Regions from separate parts of the Paenibacillus sp. LC231 genome, predicted to be linked through region 3. Evidence: riboswitches for the same ligand, from Rfam matches in the RefSeq annotation. Region 3 holds a riboswitch; each other region holds the start of a gene.
The links. A riboswitch is a leader RNA that binds a small molecule or an ion and turns the genes downstream of it on or off. The one in region 3 is predicted to bind cyclic di-AMP.
Positions count from the first base shown of each region.

Region 1: another riboswitch for cyclic di-AMP. It lies ahead of ehuB (ectoine/hydroxyectoine ABC transporter substrate-binding protein EhuB); the one in region 3 lies ahead of AK95_RS21920 (C40 family peptidase).
Region 2: another riboswitch for cyclic di-AMP. It lies ahead of AK95_RS23925 (TrkH family potassium uptake protein); the one in region 3 lies ahead of AK95_RS21920 (C40 family peptidase).

Region 1 covers NZ_JFOM01000013.1:158,353-161,483, reverse strand. Annotated here, with positions in the region: gene AK95_RS09450 (exosporium glycoprotein BclB-related protein) at 1-640, opposite strand, end outside; cyclic di-AMP (ydaO/yuaA leader) riboswitch at 1,129-1,274, shown strand; gene ehuB (ectoine/hydroxyectoine ABC transporter substrate-binding protein EhuB) at 1,651-2,484, shown strand; gene ehuC (ectoine/hydroxyectoine ABC transporter permease subunit EhuC) at 2,486-3,131, shown strand, end outside.
Region 2 covers NZ_JFOM01000044.1:66,234-69,364, reverse strand. Annotated here, with positions in the region: gene AK95_RS23925 (TrkH family potassium uptake protein) at 1-1,227, opposite strand, end outside; cyclic di-AMP (ydaO/yuaA leader) riboswitch at 1,293-1,437, opposite strand; gene AK95_RS23920 (CPBP family intramembrane glutamic endopeptidase) at 1,729-3,131, shown strand, end outside.
Region 3 covers NZ_JFOM01000037.1:167,938-171,068, reverse strand. Annotated here, with positions in the region: gene AK95_RS21925 (heavy metal translocating P-type ATPase) at 1-303, opposite strand, end outside; gene AK95_RS33615 (four-helix bundle copper-binding protein) at 647-976, shown strand; cyclic di-AMP (ydaO/yuaA leader) riboswitch at 1,338-1,471, shown strand; gene AK95_RS21920 (C40 family peptidase) at 1,476-1,955, shown strand; gene asnB (asparagine synthase (glutamine-hydrolyzing)) at 2,236-3,131, shown strand, end outside.

The DNA.
Region 1 (3,131 bases), on a different contig from region 3:
GTTGTGCTGTAATTGTAACCGTAGTTCCCAGCAGGGAAAGCGCCACAGTAGTGCTAAAGGTAGCGGAGATGCCAGTGATGGTACCGGCTCGTGGCGTGTTAAACGCCATGTTAAGCAGAGTTCCAGCAGCTCCAGTGAGGTCAATCGTACCGCCAGCCAGCGTAAACGTATTGGCCGAGTTACCAAATCCTACGAGACCAACGGATCCAACTAATCCGCCTAAAACGGTGGTCAGAGCAAGCGGTATGCCGGATGCGAATGGGATGATGGCTCCTCCTGCGGCTGCTCCTGTAGCCCCTGTTGCCCCAGTAGCTCCAGTAGCTCCAGTAGGTCCCGCAGGTCCGACAGGTCCCACAGGCCCGACTGGTCCAGCAGGTCCAGCAGGTCCTGCAATACCGGTTGTCGGTCCGGCAGGTCCCACAGGCCCGATAGGTCCGACCGGTCCAACCGGTCCGATCGGACCCTGAGGACCTACAGGTCCACGGATAGCTCTTGGGCATCGACGCTTTTTCATGCCACCGCCATGGCCTTTATGATCACCATGACCATGAGACGGGCAATGCTTTTTCTTCGCATGAATGACTTTTTTCTCTATTTTTTTAAGAGCACACAATTTTCTCTTTCTAGAAGAACGTTCCAAATGAAGCACCTCCTTTAGATTTGTTCTATACTACGCAAATACTCTCGGTACGGCATGGGTTAATAGCGCATAAATGATAGATAAACACCTATAATCTCCAGAATGTACGCTAGCCCCGGAGGCATTCATCTATTGACGAATAGCAAAACTATAGGATGAATTTCGGATCTCCCTACGATATTCATAGGCTCTGTAACGCAGCGTTTCAAAAAAAAATTTGCGCCGTAAATGTGTGGGGAAAGCTTTCACAATCCGAATGTAATTCATGGCATAAACGATCCACCACATGAATGAGTAAGGGAGGCATGTCAAATGCCTGCTATATAGCGAAAAATGAGGCTGGGATAAAATTCCTGTATCGTTGGGGAAGAGGCTTGAATGAGGCATTTTTCATGCTTGTCATAGGCCCTGGAAGAACGGCATTTCCGCCTCTGAATTTCCAGAAAAAGCGGTTAAAGGGGTTTGACTTTTCCTGAAGTTCCCTTTATCATGGACACACGCTTAGTTTCCGGCATACATTTTCCGGAAAGCGGGGGAACCAGTTTCACCAGGGGCGAGTCACTTGGAATCACGAGTGTAGGGTACCATCTTACCCGAGTCCGTCAGCTAACCTCGTCAGCAGTGGATGGGTCTTGCATACATAATGGATGTTCATAACAAAGGCCCTTAATTCTCTTTAGGGGCCTTTTCTCTATTTTTTGACCCCCTGCTGGCGGAGCTATGTCTAAATCCCCTGTTTGGTGGTCTTTTTGTATTCTGCTAAAGAGGAGGGGCAAGGCCTGCAAATGTTTAACCAAAAGCAATTAAATCGATCAGATGGCATTGGGTTTAAGCGTGGAAGGAGATGGATGAATCATCTTCCCTGAAGGTTCGGCCCATGCAAGGTATCTGAATAGGTTAAATCCTAGTTAACATATGTGTTAACATGAGTAATTTCAACATGCCATTTTTAAGCATACCAAAGTCATAATGAAAGGTTGTGGAAAGTTTTGAAAAGAGTGGTTGTACTGATGTTGTCATTGATTATGGGGGTGTCGCTTGCGGCTTGCGGTGACAAAGGGAGTACATTGGAGCAAGCCATTGAGCAGGGGTATATCACCGTGGGATTTGCGAATGAGAAGCCTTATGCTTATAAAGAGGCCAACGGGGAGCTGACAGGAGAAGCGGTTGAAATTGCGAGGGTTATTCTGGAGCGGCTTGGCATCAAGGAAATGAGGGGAGAGCTTACGGAATTCGGATCGCTGGTTGCCGGACTGCAGGCCGAGCGGTTTGATCTAATTACCGCAGGCATGTTCATTAATCCGGATCGCTGCTCTGCCGTATTGTTTGCTAATCCGGAGTACAGCATCGGGGAAGCCATTGCGGTGAAGCAAGGGAATCCGCTGGGACTCGGAAGTTATGAGGATATTGCCAATCATGATCAAGCGAAGGTTGCCGTTATGACCGGTGCGGTCGAAATCGGCTATATGGAAAAGTCCGGCATTCCTGCGGACCGGATTGTGCAGGTCCCCGATCAGGCCTCGGCCATTAGCGCCCTTCAGGCAGACCGGGTGCATGCAATTACCATGACGGGGCCGTCCCTGCAGGCGATGCTGGATTCGGCCAGCGACGACAGCATCGAACGCGTGGCTGATTTCGAACAGCCGGTCATCGACGGCGAAAGCGTTCGCGGTTATGGAGCTACGGCTTTCCGCCAAGCGGATACCGAGTTCCAGGAGGCTTATAATGCGGAGCTTCAAAAAATGAAGGAGTCGGGCGAGCTGCTGGAAATTTTGCAGAAGTTCGGGTTCACAGAAGAAGAGCTCCCGGGCGAGATGACGGCCGCTGCCCTTTGCGGGGAGTAGCATGCCGAATTCGTGGATTGATTTTCTCCCTACGCTGCTGAAAGGGGCAGAGATCACGATTGTAGTTGCTTTCTTTTCAGCCATTCTTGCGGTCGTGATGTCCTTTGCAGCCGGGTTATGCCGACTGTCGAAGCTGTGGTTCATTCGCACATTGACAGCCGTGTACGTGGAAGTCTTTCGGGGGACCTCCTTGCTGGTGCAGCTGTTCTGGTTGTATTTCGCCCTTCCGTTCATCGGCCTCGAGCTTCCGAAAATGCTGGCTGCGATCCTCGCGATCGGGCTGAACTTCGGCGCATACGGCTCGGAAATCGTTCGCAGCGCCGTGTTGGCCGTTCCGAAAGGACAATGGGAAGCCGCTGTAGCGCTTAATCTGAAGCCTTGGCAAAGACTGTGGAATGTCATATTGCCTCAAGCGTCCCTGCGAATGCTTCCCCCCTTCGGGAATCAGCTTGTGGAGCTCATCAAATCCACCTCACTGGTTTATTTCATCACGATGGCGGATTTAACGTATCAGGCGATGGTGCTCCGCAATAATTACATCTCCTGGACGACCGAGATTCTGGTGCTGCTGCTCCTCATGTATTTTGTCATTGCTACGCTTGTTTCGCTGGCAGTTCGACTGCTGGAGCGTAAATGGACAGCGGGGA
Region 2 (3,131 bases), on a different contig from region 3:
GATCAAAACCTTCCCGAACACCGTCAGATCAGGCGTTAAGCCCATGGATAGACCCACCGTACCGAAAGCGGACGTCGTTTCGAATAGAATCTCCAGGAAATCCCCTTCCTCTGTCGTCGACAGAATCATCGATACGGTTAGAACGAGCAGCAGTGCCAGTAATGCAATGGTCAGTGCCTTCAGCACACGCTCCTGGGCCAGGCGATAACGGAACATGACGATGTCTTCACGCCCGCGCATCATGGCGATGACCGCCCCCACCATAATGGTGAAGGTTGTTGTTTTGATACCACCCCCGGTTGAACCTGGGGATGCTCCGATAAACATCAGAATAACGATAAAAAATTGCGTGGCCTGTCTAAGCCCCGTAATATCTATAGTATTCGCGCCAGCTGTACGCGGCGTTACGGATTGGAATAACGCGCCGAAGAATTTTCCGCCCCAATTCAGGGAGCCGAGCGTCCTCGGATTGGTGAATTCAAAAATAAGAATGACGATAAATCCAACCAGCAGCAAGGTAGCCGTCATGGTGAGCACTACTTTGGAGTGCAAGGAAAGTCTCCGCTGTTTCCGGAAATCAATCAGATCGGATAATACGATAAAACCGATGCCGCCCGAGACAATCAAAAACATCACGACAACGTTGACTACAGGATCATAGACATAACCGGTCAAACTCCGAAAATCGCCAAACAAATCGAAACCGGCGTTGTTAAACATCGTGACCGCATGAAAAACGCCATAATAAATCGCTTGGCCGATCGGCATATCAAACGCCCAGCGGATCGACAGAATCAAGGCACCGCAGGCCTCGATGATCAGGGAGTACAGGAGCACTCTGCGAATCAGCCTTACGATTCCTTCCATCGAGGACTGATTCATCGCTTCCTGCAGAATGAGGCGATCCTTGAGCGATATGCGCCTTTTGAGAGCCAAGGCAAACAAAGTGGCCATCGTCATGAATCCGAGCCCGCCGATCTGAATCAGCAGCATGATCACGATCTCTCCGAAGGAGCTGAATGTCGTTCCTGTATCCACCACAACCAGACCCGTTACGCAAGTTGCCGATGTCGAAGTGAACAAGGCATCGATAAATTCCAGCGGTTCACCTGTACTTGTGGATATCGGCAGCATTAACAGCGCCGTCCCGATGAAAATAATAGCCGCGAAACCAAGCACGAGAATCTGCGGCGGAGACAACCTGAGCCAGTTCAATTTAGAGTTCAATCGGTCACCTTCTTAAAAAAAATCAAGAAAAAAAGACACTGGAAAACGCAGTGCCCTTTACGGTCTGGTTCCTGTGCTGCAGCCTACGAGGTTAGCTGACGGATTCGGGCATTTTCACAGGTCGCCCTATTCATTATTCTGGAAATAATGAAATTCACCCCAATTACATGGTTCCCCCATTTTCAGTACGAAATTCGGCTGGAATATTCGGTTCCTTGAAGCATGATGTGATTATAACGCAATCCGGTACGTAACCCAATGCCGTTTTTCACCCAAAAAATCTTTAAAAGAGCGCGAATTGGGCATATTCAAGAATACAAGCATAGGGTTCTCTAACGTTTTCGAAACCTTTCATTCATTTTCATCGATTTGTTTCATTATTCCGGATATTGGGATAAGCTGCTTATGACTTTCATAACTATGTTATATTGACTCTATGCGTTCTTAATCAGGCATATCGAATACCAGTGGGAGTATCAACTTTCTTAGAGGAGGAATTTCATGAATCGTGCAAGAGAGCCCTTGAAGCTGAAGCCCAATCTGAAGCAGCTCATCGCGCCTGCCGCAGTCGGCCTGATTCTGTTCCTATTATTTCAGGTGTTTCCGTCGACGAATTCGGATTCTACCGAGATGGCATCTCCGAATATCATATCCAAGGAGCAGGCTCGGCAAGCGGCTTCAAGCTTTGCTCAGGAGTTTTTGCAGTTTACGGCTGCAAAAACGGATGACACGCTGGTTACATATCAATCCAAATCGGAACTTTACGGATATCTGGCGAAGGAAAAAAGACTTTCGGAATACAACAAAACCTATGAAGCCAAATATCCCTATGACGTATACCGCGTTCGCTTCAGCGAGCCGGGCGGCGATGCCCTCAATGTGGACGTGCACATGCAAAATTCAGGCATCGTTGGCTTCTCATACGATTACACCCGCTCCAGCTATGACCGGATTGAGCTGAACAAGGGCGATGTACAAAGGCAGATGCTGCTTGTCGTCGAGGACGGCATGTCATTAGCCGAGAAGCAGGCTCTCGCTGAGCCTTGGCTCCAGCGAGCGGGCTATGATCCTTCGCAACTGGAGCTGGTTACCCGGGAAGGGGAACCCCGGCTCCGGTATGTGGATCCGGAATCCAAGATCGGCGATTCCAGATTGGAGCACCGTTTCACCTTCGAGCAGGGGAAATTACGCTCCTATGAGCCATCTTTTTCGGTCCCGGCCGCCCATTCCGCCTATGTCAACAAGCAGACCCAAGATGCCACGCTGCTGACGCTCGCAGGGTATGGCCTGTTCACCCTCATCCTTGGCATACTTGCGATTGTGTACAGCGTGAAGACCAGAGCCTACACGTCGTTTAAGCGCGGCCTGTTCCTATCGGCGCTGCTGTTTGTCATTCAGATGCTGAATACGTACAATCTGATTCCCGTTTTCAAATCCGAGGGGATGTCGCAAACCGGCATACTCGGGATGATGATTTTCTATGCGGTCTATTCGCTCATCTTCTCAGCTCTGCTCTACTTCTCCCTTGTCGGGGGGAGCGGGCTATGGCTCAAAGAAGACGGGCTCAATCCATGGCCGCGCGCCAAAGAACCCGGATACGGTCATTATGTGCTGGACAGCATGAAGCTGGGGTATATGTGGGCTTTCATCCTGCTTGGGGTCCAATCCATTATCTTTGTCGTTCTGGGGCTAACCTTGAATACATGGTCCACCACGGATGCCACACAGTCGCCTTATAACATGCTCTATCCTTGGCTGTTTCCGCTGATGGCTTGGCTGGCCGGCATATCCGAGGAGGCCGTCTATCGGCTGTTCGGGATCAAAATGCTGAAAAAGATTGTGCGCAATACGTTCGTGGCCAGTTTGATCACCTCGATCATCTGGGCGCTCGGGCATACACTCTA
Region 3 (3,131 bases):
TAGAAACAGTAAAACGGTGTCATATGGAAACCGCCAATGTACACCAATGAACATCTGAATCATTGGCGAAAGAGCCATGATTGGAATTGTAATAATTAAACAAATATAAAAGCGTTTTTTAAAGTCATCTACATGATGACCGGCATGTTTATCCCCGCCGCTATGTTGGTGCCCGGTACTATGATGTGATCCGGAATGGTCATGGTCGTGTTTCATCCCTTGATGATGATGCTCACTTTCGTGTTTATGCATATGATTGTTCGTGAATTGATGTTTCACGCTCTTTTTGGAGTTTTTATACATTGAATTCACCTCTTCATAAGATTATTTAGTCTAATGCCGTAATAAGAAAAGATTGTTAGGACTACATCACGTAGTATTGTTACCCATTAATACTAATTTAAACCTTAAAGAGTAAAGTAATCACGGATTCAAAGCTCAGTCTTCATGTACAATCATCATTTTCAAATTTGTTCAGTTTCCTCACAAAATCTACATAACTTCGGGTTATATAATAGTCAACCTAACAATAGGTTACAAATCGTATGAAAAGCGAGGTGATTACATTATTTGATTTTTTGAATCAAATAAAAAGTGTTGTGCATCCTAAATTCTTGAATCGTAAATTCGAAAGGAGATATTGACTATGTCACATGAACAATACCAAAAGTGTATCGAGGAATGCATACGTTGTATGATGGCATGTAATAATTGTTACAACGCTTGTCTTGATGAAGAGAATGTAGCTATGATGACAAAATGTATTCGTTTGGATCGACAATGCGCTGATATTTGTGCTTTTGCTGCGCATGCAATGTCAACGAACAGTGTTTATGCGCGTGAGATTTGTAGTATCTGTGCCGATGTTTGTGAAGAATGTGGCACAGAATGTAAAATGCATGATGTAAAACACTGTCAAGAATGTGCAGAGGCTTGCTTTAGATGTGCAGAGGCTTGTAGAGCAATGGCAGCGTAGAACAGACTCAATAATCAATAAACCCTTCTTGTGAGAAAGGAGGGTTTATTGATTATAAGTTACAACTAAAATTATATATGACTTGAAGATAGCTGTTGGAGCAGATCAACGTCTGCTTGAACAGTTTTTTCTGCTTATACTGAAAATGAAGTAGTTACAATAATGTATTTAATAATTCACTTAGAAGAAGTCTGTGTTCATATAAGAATAATACAATAAGAGCGAAACTTCTCCTTATATGTGTACTTTATGGGGTGAATTTGAACGAAACTCGACTGTTTATAAAAAAAATGATGGATTTAGAGGATGGGATTGACAACATATACGAAAATGTACTACATTATGTAGGGTTACAAAAAATTAATTTTTAATGCCGAGTTTCATTTTTGAAAACGGGGGAACCATTCCGGGTGAATTATTCTTGATTGAAAAGGAATAAAGGGAGCCTTCTACCGAACCCTTAGCTAACTCCGTAGGCATCCGAAGGGAGAGCATGTGTTTGAAGAAATTCATGATTTCATTAATAGGGTCTGCAGTAATTTTATCAGCTGGTGCGACTAATGCGTTTGCTGATGATCAATCCAAATTGCGTACAGAAGTAAGTCAAGTTGTGGGTACACCTTACAAGTGGGGGGGAACTTCTGTATCGAGTGGATTTGATTGTTCTGGTTTTATCTTGTATATCTTTGATAAGTTTAATTTAGAGCTGCCACGGACATCAAATGCTCAGGCAAAAACGGGTACCCCAGTCGCAAAGAAAAATCTCAAACCTGGGGATTTGGTATTCTTTAATACAAGTGGTGCTGGTATATCTCATGCGGGGATTTATATCGGGAATGGGCAATTTGCTCATTCTTCCAGTAGCAAAGGGGTAAGGATTAGTAATTTATCGGAGTCATACTATAAGAATCGATACGTTACAGCAAGACGTACAATCTCTAAACAAAGTTATACAAAAATGGTAAGTGGATTGCACTAGTACTAATTTGTAATTAGACAAGCCCTGGTAAAAACCACGGGTTTGTTTTTTTGTATCGCATATTTAGGTGAATTAAATCTTGTTAAGAAATTAATCTAACAAAATTCATTAATCTACAATAGAAATACCATAAAATGAAAAATTGACTAGTTAAATTAAATAAACTACAATTCGTAGTATATAATATTATTGATTTCTTGATGTTTTTAAACAAGGATCAATTTTTAACACTAAAACACTACAATGTGTAGTTAATAATCCAGAAGGGAAGACTTTTTCTATGTGTGGGATTACAGGGCTTTTGATGTTTGAAAACAATTCGCTGCCAACGATGGCAGCAATTAGAAAAATGACCGATGCAATCAAACATCGTGGTCCTGATCAAACGGGCATTAGGTTGGTAGATCGGATTGCTTTAGGATTTACCCGTTTGTCGATCCTTGATTTGGAACACGGCAGCCAGCCTATTTCCAACGAAGATCAGAGCCTTTGGCTAGTTTTTAACGGTGAGATTTATAATTATCAATCATTAAAAAGAGAACTTGAAGACCTTGGTCATACGTTTAAAACGAACACAGATTCTGAAGTCATCATACATTTATATGAGGAGTATCAGGAATATTGTTTAGAAAAATTGCGTGGGATGTTTGGATTTGCAATATGGGATCGGAGGAAGAAACAATTATTTGCAGCTCGTGATCATTTCGGAATAAAACCATTCTATTACTATACGGATAATACTCAATTTGCTTTTGGATCCGAAATTAAAAGTATCCTTTCTTTAGATGGTCTGAAACCCGCCGTAAACCCGAAAAGCCTATTTCATTATCTAACATTACAGTATGTCCCCCAACCAGATACAATGTTTGCTGGAATAAAAAAGCTTGAACCGGGTCACTATTTGATTGTCGATCAATGGGGCAATATAAAGAACCAAACATATTGGGAGCCACAATTCGAACCGGAACATCGGCCAATTGAAACATTTATAGAAGAGATTCGGTATAAACTTAATGAATCTGTGAATCTTCATACCCAGAGTGATGTGCCGATAGGGAGCTTTTTATCTGGTGGCATAGACTCAACTTCGATTGCCAGTTATCTTAGCAAGAGAGGGCCTATAAAAACCTTCTCGGTAGGTTTTGAAGGTGAGCATAATGAAAATATATATGCCAA